2 regions of the Nonomuraea polychroma genome follow, and region 2 is predicted to be linked to the other one. Evidence: riboswitches for the same ligand, from Rfam matches in the RefSeq annotation. Region 2 holds a riboswitch; the other holds the start of a gene.

Region 1 (5,329 bases), 1.0 Mb from region 2:
GTCGTAGGTCCGGTTGTCCAGGTCGTAGAGCTTGCCCCAGACGTGGACCTCGTTCGACTCCCCGTCGTGGTCCCAGTTGACGCTGACCTTGCCGTGGGCCTTGGCCAGGCCGTGCTTGGCGTAGACCGCGCCCCAGGAGTGGGAGTAGTCGTCGTAGTCGGGCGACGTGGCCGACGCGGCGGTCGGGAGCGACAGGGCGAGTGCCGTGGTGGCGGCGACGGCGAGGGCGCCGGTCGCGATCTTCTTCAACATCTTCTCTCCTTGAGCTCCCCTGGGCCGGCTCCCTGCCGGCTCCCCCCTGAGCTCGTGAGTAATTAATAAGTGGAGGCTCTTGCAGCGTTCCTGCGTACTCCCTGCAGGGGGCCGACGAGTCCTTGCAGTTCGCCATATCCCCTACGCTTTGTTGTTGTGAGCGACGAACTTCCCGAGCAGATGCGGATCCGGAGGGAGAAGCTCGACCGCCTTCGCAGCGAAGGCGTCGACCCTTACCCGGTGAATTTCCCCCGTACGGCGACCAACGCCGAGGTCAGGGAGAAATACCAGGCCCTGGAGCCCGACGCCGCCACCGGTGACACGGTCGCGGTCGCGGGCCGCGTCATGCTCAGCCGCGTGGGCGGCAAGCTCTGCTTCGCCACGCTCAGGGACGGCGAGGCCGACCTGCAGGTCATGATCTCGCTCGACAAGGTCGGCGAGGAGTCGCTCGCACGCTGGAAGCGCGACGTCGACCTGGGCGACCACGTCGGCGTGATCGGCGAGGTCATCACCTCGCGCCGGGGCGAGCTGTCCATCCTCGCGGAAAGCTGGCAGATCACCGCCAAGTGCCTGCGTCCGCTTCCGGAGAAGCACGTCGGTCTCACCGACCCGGAGGCCCGCGTCCGCCAGCGCTACGTCGACCTCATCGTCAACGACGAGGCCAGGAAGATGGCCCGCATCCGCAGCGCCACCGTGCGCGCGGTGCGCGACTTCTGGCACGAGGAGGGCTACCTCGAGGTCGAGACGCCGATGTTGCAGCCCATCCACGGCGGCGCGACAGCCCGGCCGTTCAAGACCCACATCAACGCCTACGACATGGAGCTCTACCTCCGCATCGCGATCGAGCTCTATCTGAAGCGGCTCGTGGTCGGCGGCATCGAGAAGGTTTTCGAGGTCAACCGCAACTTCCGCAACGAGGGCGCGGACTCCACGCACAATCCCGAGTTCACCATGGTCGAGGCCTACGGCACCTACCTCGACTACAACGACATGGCGGACCTGACGCAGCGGATGTACCAGAAGGCCGTCGTGGCCGCGCTGGACACGTCCGTGGTCGTGCACGACGGCGTCGAGGTGGACCTCGGCCTCGCCGAGTGGCCGCGCATCACGCTCTACGGCGCGGTGTCGGAGGCCGTGGGCGAGGAGATCACGACCTCCACCACGCTGGAGGAGCTCCGCAAGATCGCCGACCGGCGCGAGATCCACTGGGACCCGAAGTGGGGCTCGGGCAAGCTCGTGCAGGAGCTCTTCGAGGCCCTGGTCGAGCACACGCTCATCCAGCCCACGTTCGTCATGGACTACCCGCTGGAGACCTCGCCGCTCGCCCGCCTGCACCGGGACAACCCGCTGCTGACGGAGAAGTGGGACCTGATCGGCTTCGGCACCGAGCTGGGCACGGCCTACTCGGAGCTCAACGACCCGATCGACCAGCGCCACCGTCTGATGGAGCAGTCCCTGCTCGCGGCCGGCGGCGACCCGGAGGCCATGCAGCTCGACGAGGACTTCCTGCAGGCGCTGGAATACGCGATGCCGCCGACGGGTGGCATGGGCGCCGGCATCGACCGGATGATCATGGCCTTCACCGGCAAGAACATCCGCGAGACGATCCTGTTCCCGCTGGTCAAGCCCACCCGCTGAGACGAGGGCGCGGCCGGGCGCCCTCTGGCCCCGGCGTGCCGCCCACGCTCGTCCCGTGCCCGGCACCTCGGTCTCGGTGAGCCCTCGACGCACGCCAGAGCGCTCACGAAGTCCTCACCGAGCCGTGCCGGCCTGCCTGCCGCGATGAGGTCGCGGAAGGAGTCGTGAAACTCTCTTCTGCCCGGCCGGTGTCCGACACGAGCTCGTCTGTAAGCATCCGGTCAAGGCGCGAGCCAAGATCTCGTTCCAGCCGCGGAACCGCTCGCGGTTCTCTGGAGGCACCCCCAGCGTCTCGGTGATGACCATGACGGGCAGTCGGGCAGGCGAAGCCGGAAACCAGTTCCGCCTCCTCCGGCAACGCGCCGATCGGCTCAGCGATGATCGCCTCGATGCGGGAGCGGAGCCGTTCGACCATGTGCGGTGTGGATGTCTTGCTGACCATGGAGCGGTCGGGCGGGTCCGCCGAGAGGGGCGATGCAACCGGCTGACCTGGATCTTTTCCGTCTGCGGGCCGGAGCCCCGGCCGCGGCGGGGGTCGCGGGGCATCGCTCCGCACAGCTCGCGGGTGGTGGCGACGGCCAGCCCGGCACGGGCGCGGAAGATCGCGCCGCACGCGCTCATCTCGCGATAGCGGGCGTATGGCTCACGCAGAGAGTCAGGTCGTTGGGGTCAAAACCCAAGACCTCGGCCGGGCCCATCGGCCCCCGGGTGGGACCCACGGAACCGTTCAACGAGATCGCTCATTGTGACGACGGTGTGGCCGCCATATCGCGAGTACGTCACATATAACGGATCATGTCAATAGTGCCCGTCAAGTGCGAAGATTCTTGCGCTTGACGACCTTTCCTGGATGCGTTTACCGTCTGCGAGACGAGCGGCTTTGGCCCGTTGTGAGGTCCGAGTTCTGCTGTTGGGGGGGAGGGCTCCCGATGGATGTGCTCACTGAAGGCGTCGCGCTGAGCCATGCTGATCTGGCGTTGCTGGCGGAGCTGGCCAAGGGGGTCACGGTCGATCGCGTGGGCAGACGTCTGGAGATCAGCGGACGGACCGTACGCAGGCGGTTACGGGGGATCTGCGACCGCATCGGGGTGGCCACGGGGATCGAGGCCGTGGCCTGGGCGGCGCGGCGCCAGCTGATCTGACGCCGGCGCCTAGTCGGCGATGCGCACCGCGCCCGCGTACGGCCGGTTCGCGATGGACGCGACGCGCACGACATCACCGGTCCGCGGGGCGTGCACCATCATGCCCCCACCCAGGTAGATGCCGACGTGGTGCAGGTCGCTGTAGAAGAACACGAGGTCGCCCGCGCGCAGCTCGGACCTGTCGATGTGCCGTCCGGCGGTCCACTGGTCGCCGGTGTAGTGCGGCAGCGAGATGCCCACCCGCTGGAAGGCCGCCATCACCAGGCCTGAGCAGTCGTAGGAGCTGGGGCCCTCGGCGCCCCAGACGTACGGCTTGAGCTGCTGGGTCAGCGCCCACCTGGCGGCCTGGGCCGCCTTGCCGTTGCCGGGGATCGGCAGGTTGATGCGCACCGCGCGGGTGCCGGGCCGGCCGGCCTCGCCCATGGCCCGCCTGAACAGGCTGCTCTCTGTCTTGGCCACAAGCTTGGTGATCTTGTCCCGCTTGCCGTCGAGATCCGCGACGATCTTCTGCAGCTCCTCCATGCGGGTCTTGGCGCCGGCCCTGGCGCGGTTGGCGGCGTCCATGGCCTTGGCGAGCTGGTTGACCTGCTCACCCTGCTGCTGCTCCAGCGCGTACGTCGTCGCCGCCTGGTCGAGGAACTTTTTCGGGTCGGTGGACGAGGTGAACGCGAGCGCCCGGCTCAGACCGCCGGTGATGTAGGCGTTCTGGGCGAGCAGGGCGGCCTTGGCCCGCTTGGCGGCGAGACCGGCCTCGCTGTCGGCCAGCGTCTTCTGGGCGGCGTCGGCGGCCTTCTTGGCGATCTTGTACTTCTCCCGCTGGCCGTTGTACTGCTCCGTCAGCGTCTCGATCTCGACATGCAGCTTCTCGACCTGGTCGGAAAGCTCCTTGAGCGAGGGCTCCGGGTCCGCGGACGCAGAACCGGCGGGGATGGCGAACAGAAGCGCGGCCACTGTGAGACTCACCACACCGAGTAGGCGCGAGAGCCGGGCCCGTTCCGGAGGGCGGGCATGCCTGCCCGCCGACTTCCCCCCACGGCCGTGCGTGCGCTTCACCAACCAGCTCCTCTCGTTGACGCCTACCGGGTTAGCTGACGGGTTCGGGCCGGAGCAGCCCTACCGAAGAACTCGGATTCACCCCAGTGGTGGCGTGCGGAGCTTGCCACCGGCGGGTCCCCGGCTCCCCATGCGGGAATTGGGCGTATCGCCCGCGTGCGACACGCGGGGAACGTTGTCGCTGGACACTAATGCACTCCGGGTTCGTGCTCAACCAGAACTGCTCGATCTGTAGAGGTTTCACAACTGAGGGGTCACAAGGTGATCTCGTGATCAACCGTACAGAAGAGACTTTATGTCCTCTTTGTCATTACTTCCGCCGAACGCCGGAAGACGCCGGGCTGGTGCGCATGTGGCTGACGGGTGGTCACCGGATGGGGCCGGACGTCGGAGTTAGGGCCGAGCCGTAATGACATCTGTACTCTGGAGAGCCATGGAGCAGGTGGCCGAACTGACGACGCCGGAGACCGCGGTGGTGGTCCGGCGTGCCCGCACGCCCGACGTGCGCTCGATCAGGCGCCTGGTCGACATCTACGCGGGCGCCGGCCCCCGGATCCTGGAGAAGACCACGGTGACCCTGTACGAGGACGTACAGGAGTTCTGGGTGGCCGAGCTGAGCGGGCGGGTCGTCGGCTGTGGCGCGCTCCATGTCCTGTGGGAGGATCTCGCGGAGATCCGCACGGTGGCCGTCGATCCGGAGTGCCGCGGCATGGGCATCGGCCACCGGATCGTCTCGGCACTCATACGGCAGGCAAACGATCTGGGTCTGCGGCGTGTATTCTGCCTGACCTTTGAGGTGGACTTCTTCGCCAGGCACGGCTTCCAGCCGATCCAGGGCACGCCGGTCTCACCTGAGGTCTACGCCGAACTGCTGGCCTCGTACGACGAGGGTGTCGCGGAGTTCCTCGACCTGGAACACGTGAAGCCGAACACCCTGGGCAACACCCGCATGCTGCTCCATCTGACATCGGATGACGCAGACCTTGACTAGCTGGAAAGGTGATTGTTGATACCTATGTCGATACGTTGGGCAGCACAGGCATGTGTCCTGACACGTGCCACATGCGCACTCGAAGCGAGGTGACACGGTGAGCACCGGACAGCCGCCGTATCCACAGGACGAATCCGGCGAGAACTCTGTGCCTCAGTACGGGCAGCAGAACGCGGGTCGCCACCCCGGCGAACCGGATCCCGACGTCACTGTGGTCGGCTACCGGGCGGACGACGCCTATGGGCAGCAGCCC
Region 2 (5,329 bases):
CCCCGATCGTGGTTGCACTGGTCGCGGCCGCGCTGCAACAGGTCGATCCCGACTTCCGGGTTCAGATGCAGGCTCTGGGAGCGACTTCGATCCGCGCGTTCGCGGCACTGCTGGGCGAGGCCAGGTTGCCGCTGCTGGCCGGGGCAATGGCTGCGTTCGGCGCGGTGGTCAGTGAAGTCGGGGCCGCGCAGATGGTCGGGGGCAACCTGGCTGGACAGACCCGGGTGCTGACCACCGCTGCGGTACTGGCCACCAGCCGGGGCCAGTTCTCGCTCGCGATAGCGTTCGGCATGATCTTGCTGCTGATCGCGTTCGCCGTGAATCTGTCGCTGACTCTGATGCAACAGCGACGGACAGTGCTGCGGTGAGCGGCCTCAGCACCGGGATCGGGTGCCGAGACCTGCGCGTGCACGCCGGCGGCCGGGAACTGCTCAGCGTCCCGGAGTTGCACGTCGCGTCGGGACGCACGCTGGCCGTGCTCGGCCCCAACGGCGCCGGCAAGTCCACCCTGCTGCGCGCGCTGGGCCTGCTCAGTAGCCACCGCGTCACCGGACAGATCCTGCTCGACGGCTGCCCCGCGACGCGTTCACTGATGCGCGACGCGATCGCGGCCGTGCTGCAACGGCCGATCCTGCGCCGCGGCACGGTGACCGCCAACGTGATCAGCGGACTGCGTTTTCGCGGCATGAGCCGCCGCGAGGCCCGAATCCGCGCATGGCCGTGGATCGAGGCGCTCGGCCTGGCGCCCCTCGCCGACCGGGATGCCCGCAGCCTGTCCATAGGCGAGGCTCAACGGGTCAGCATCACCCGCGCACTCGCGGTCGGACCTCGGGTACTGCTGCTCGACGAGCCGTTCAGCGGGTTGGACAGCACTACCCGCGCCGACCTGCTCGCCGACCTGCGCGCCGCGCTGACCGGGCAGCCCACCGCCACGATCCTGGTCACCCACGACCGGCAGGAGGCCCTCGCCCTGGCTGAGGACACCGCGCTGCTGATCGACGGCCGGATCCGCCAGCACGGGCCGACTGCCGAGGTGCTGGACCACCCCAGTGACGCCGACACGGCCCGACTGCTCGGCTTCACCAACCTCCTCCCAGCGGTTCTCACCGGCCGAACGCACACACTCGCGGCGCGTCCCGAGCACACACAGCTCGTCCTCGACCCATCCGACGGTCCCGCTGACCAAACCGATGATGTACAGGTGGTGACCGGAACGCTGCGCCGGACCGTCGCACTCGGCATCGCCACCCGCGTCGACGTCGATACCTCCACCGGCCCGCTGACCTGCCTGCACCCCGGCGACGTGCTCGCCACCGAGCTTCCACCGATCGGCAGCCACGTCCGCGTCAGGATTCGGCACGCGCGGTCATTGATCAACGCTGACTGAGACGACGTCCTCTAGCACAGCGCCCGCCCGGCCGATCCCCACGAGCTCGCCCCAGCTCAGCCGGGCGACACCGTTCGCCTGGTGCCGGGACCTCCGCCGAAGTAACGATCGCCGTGGTGCCCGCGGCTGATCTCGGCCAGTAAACCACCACCGCACGAGGGTCGATCAGGGCGCGGTCGGCGGTCGGTGCTACGTCGCCGGCGCGGTTGGCATCGGCCAGGACGCGATACACGCTCGCCACCGAGGGATGCTGGCCCTTGTACTTGCCTGTCGGGATGACCAGCTTGCTGGCAATGTCAGGCACGGCACCTGGGCATGAGGCAGACCGGTGCTGGGATCGACCACGAGCCAGATCTCGGTGAGCAGGCCCGGCTCCCCGGCCTCGGTAAGGGCCTTGTCGAGGCGGGCGATCTGCTCGGGCGGCGATTGAACGGCCTACAAAGGCACATACGTGTGCGTTACGCACAGGGGGCTGTCATGTCGGAGTACGAGCACAGGATCGGCACCAGGACCGGCGTCTTGGGCACGTGCGCCGACAAGTTGCGAGCGAAGTGGACCGGCAGCGCTAATGGGCGTGCCTTGGAACGAGCGCTTGAGCGCGGCGACCAAGCCGGCGTGCCGGCCGGAGATGACCAGCCGCACGCCGGTCGGCCCGCGCCCCGCCGCCGTTGTCACACAGTGGCGGTGAGCATCGAGGGTGCGGGGGTCTTGCGTTGCTGGATGGAGAGCCGCACGCCCTTGGGGTCTGGCCGTACGGCGCCTACGAAGGACTCCCTGCGCCAGTCGGAGAGCCGTTCCTCTTTGACCACGTCTCCGCTGCGCGGTGCGTGCACCATGTAGCCGGGCTTCGAGATCATCCCCACGTGCCCGAGTCCGTGGAAGAAGACCAGGTCACCTGGCTTGAGGTCGTCCCAGGAGATCTTCCTGGAGAACGCGTTGTACTGTTGCGCCGCGGTGCGCGGCAACTCGATCCCGGCGTGCTTGTACGCCCTGAGCATGAGCCCGGAACAGTCGTAGCCGCTGTCGCTGGTCCCTCCCCAGACGTACGGGATGCCGCGCTTCTTCATGGCGAAGTCGAGGGCGACCTTCCAGGCGGGAGTGGGCTGCCGCTTCTGCAGGATGCGTTTGACCTGGGGGCCGGTCAGGGTGGTGGGGTCGTGGGGGGCGGCCTGGGCCGGAGCGGCCAGAGTGATCCCGGCGATGGCTGCCGCCAGGCAGATGGCAATGCGAGACATTGCTGTCCTTCCATGCGGCCTACCGGGTTAGCTGACGGGCTCGGGCCTGGAAGTGGCCCTACGGCGATGCCGATTCGCCCCAGAAAGAACTTGGGTCCCCGGCTCCACACAACGGTGAGTGGATTAGGCGGGACGAACTCTAACGAAACGGTCAAAGAGTTGTAAACCATCTAAAATCGGTCGTCCGGAGCATGAGACGGTGTGTTCGTTAACCGAGAGGAGTCGGTAGGGCGCCGCCCTACGTGCCGGGCGAGGCCAAGCAGTTAGTGGCTGTGTTCGTCCGGTGGGTCACGATGGAGGAGGGCCGGAAGCTGCAACGGATCAGCCGGACCGCGAAGAACCCGGTGAAACTCCGCCGGGCGATCGTGGTGCTGATGTCCGTCCAGGGCCAGACGGTCAAGGACATCACCACGCTGATGCCAGGTCCGCGAGGACTACGTCCGCGATGTCATCCACGCCTTCAACGAGCGGGGGGTTTCGACGCGTGGGACCCAAAATAGAGCGGGGGGCGCCCCAAGACGATCAATGATGAGGTGCGTGAGCACATCTGCTTGCGCGGTTCCGCTTCCGCCAGCATTCCGGGCCGCCCGTCGGGTTGCGCCGGGTCCGCAACTGCAAGATCGCCGACCAAGCATACCCGCACCCGGCGTTCGAACATCGCCATAGGCAGCGATCCATGGACGATGGCTGCATCTCCTCCAGCCTGAGCCCCGGGTTTGAGAGGTTGGAGATGAACTCGCGCTGGAGCCGAGCCCATCGCTCCCGCCGGCCGACGTCCCCATCCTGATCTCCTACAAGCGGCAGCATGGCACCACGCCGGCGGCGAAGTAGTCATCGATGCTGGCCAGCTGCCCGGGATCGAATCCCACCTTCGCGGGGTCGCACGTCACGGACACTCCACTCATCGACAACCTCCGTTTGCCTTCAGGTTTCTGATCGAAAGCGGAACCCGCGGCGCGGCTCGGCTATCGGCGTCCGCGGAAGGTTCGCCGCAGGTCATCGACCCACTGGTCGGGGATCTCCCAAGGGATGAAATGGCCGCCGCGGTCGTGGGCGGTGAGGTTGACCAGGTTGTACCAGCCGGCACGGTCGCTGCCGAGAAAGTGCTGGACGCGCTGGTCGGTGGTGACGCCGGGCGGGTTCTCATAGCCGATGAAGGTGATGCCGGTGGGCGCCTCGACGACCGGCTGCCGCTCATGGGACGGGGTCCAGGGGTAGCGGTTGTTGTTGGCGTAGGTGCGGATCGAGGTGCCGATCGTGTTGGTCACCCAGAAGATCATGGCGTGGGTGAGCAGGTCGTCCTTGGTGAAGACGGTCTCGATGTCGCCGCCGTTGTCGCTCCAGTTCGCCCAGCGTTCCAGGATCCAGGCGAGCATCCCGGCGGGCGAGTCGGTCAGTCCGTAGGCAAGTGTGCTCGGGGCGAGCACGTGCGCGGCCAGATGGACGGCGAACCGCTTTTCCAGCGCCAGGAGCCGGGCACGGATGTCGGCGGGGAGGCCGTCGGGAAGGGGCAGGCCACCGGTGAGGTCCCAGGCCCGGTCGCCGTTGAACAGGGTGAGCTTCTGGCCGGAGCCGATGTGGATGCCGTACAACTCGTCGGCGTACTTGTGGCCGAGCTGGCCGGTGACCAGGGCGCCGACGTCGCAGCCGGCCGCCGCGTACCTGGAGTGTCCGAGGATGCCGGTCATGAGGGTGTGCCACAGGTCGGCGACCTTCCAGAAGTTCATGTCCGGGTGGTCGGGCAGCGGGCTGGAGAAGCCGAAGCCGGGGAAGGAGGGAACGATCACCTCGAACGCCTCGGCGGGGTCGCCGCCGTGGGTCCCCGGGTCGGCCAGCGGGTCGATGACCTTGGACCAGTGCCAGAACGTCCAGGGCCAGCCGTGCGTGAGGATCAAGGGCGTGGGGTCGGGGCCGGCTCCGGGCTTGCGCATGAAGTGCACCGGGACGCCGTCGACCTCGACGCGGTAGTGCTCGTAGACGTTGATCGCCGCCTCGGCCTTGCGCCAGTCGTAGCCGTCGCGCCAGTACTCGACCAGCTCTTCCAGGTAGGGGCGGGTCACGCCGTAGTGCCCGTCCTCGTTGCCTGCGTCATCCGGCCAGCGAGTTGACTCCAGTCGCTGCCGGAGGTCGGCGAGCACCTCGTCGGGCACATGGATGGTTACCGGTTCCAGCGGGAACGTCAAGATCCTTTCTCCTGTTCATGTTGCCGGTCGACGTCCACCAGTCGTCCGAGGGCGGGCAGGGCGGCCACGATGGCGGCCCACTCCGCCGGCGTCAGGTGGCCGACGAGTTCTGTGAGATGCGCGATGCGGTCGGCCCGCCGTCCCTCCACGATGGCCGCACCTGCCGCGGTGATGTGCACGAGCACCGCACGGCTGTCCGACGGGTCCGGCCGGCGCTCCACCAAGCCGTCACGCTGCAGCTTGGTCACCATCTGTGTCATGGCCGGCTGCGTGACCTGCTCGCCGGCGGCGAGCACGGTGAGCCGCTGTGGCCCGCGGCCGGCCAGCGTGTGCAGAACCGACAGCGTCGTGAAGCTCAACTGCTGCACCCTCGGCAGCCGGATGAACATCCGAGTGAACTCCTCCAGCGCAGAGGTCAACTCGGCGACGCTCACTTCGGCGGCCCGGGCTTGCGGTGCGGTCATCGCGCCAACCGCTCCGGGTACGCGAGCACCTCGAGGTGAACAGGCGCCCGTGGTGGGGGA

What was found. A riboswitch is a leader RNA that binds a small molecule or an ion and turns the genes downstream of it on or off. The one in region 2 is predicted to bind cyclic di-AMP.
Region 1: another riboswitch for cyclic di-AMP. It lies ahead of EDD27_RS57290 (C40 family peptidase); the one in region 2 lies ahead of EDD27_RS57460 (C40 family peptidase).

What each region holds. Positions count from the first base shown of each region.
Region 1 is NZ_SAUN01000001.1:9,072,035-9,077,363, reverse strand. Features, by position in the region: gene EDD27_RS41730 (hypothetical protein) at 1-252, opposite strand, end outside; gene lysX (bifunctional lysylphosphatidylglycerol synthetase/lysine--tRNA ligase LysX) at 409-1,890, shown strand; gene EDD27_RS41720 (helix-turn-helix domain-containing protein) at 2,820-3,032, shown strand; gene EDD27_RS57290 (C40 family peptidase) at 3,042-3,995, opposite strand; cyclic di-AMP (ydaO/yuaA leader) riboswitch at 4,091-4,241, opposite strand; gene EDD27_RS41710 (amino-acid N-acetyltransferase) at 4,519-5,076, shown strand; gene EDD27_RS55995 (RDD family protein) at 5,174-5,329, shown strand, end outside.
Region 2 is NZ_SAUN01000001.1:10,107,702-10,113,030, forward strand. Features, by position in the region: gene EDD27_RS46885 (ABC transporter permease) at 1-368, shown strand, start outside; gene EDD27_RS46890 (ABC transporter ATP-binding protein) at 365-1,387, shown strand; partial or broken gene EDD27_RS57455 (transposase) at 1,906-2,071, opposite strand; gene EDD27_RS57460 (C40 family peptidase) at 2,059-2,622, opposite strand; cyclic di-AMP (ydaO/yuaA leader) riboswitch at 2,625-2,762, opposite strand; gene EDD27_RS59120 (zinc-ribbon domain-containing protein) at 3,145-3,429, opposite strand; gene EDD27_RS46920 (epoxide hydrolase family protein) at 3,588-4,805, opposite strand; gene EDD27_RS46925 (MarR family winged helix-turn-helix transcriptional regulator) at 4,802-5,269, opposite strand.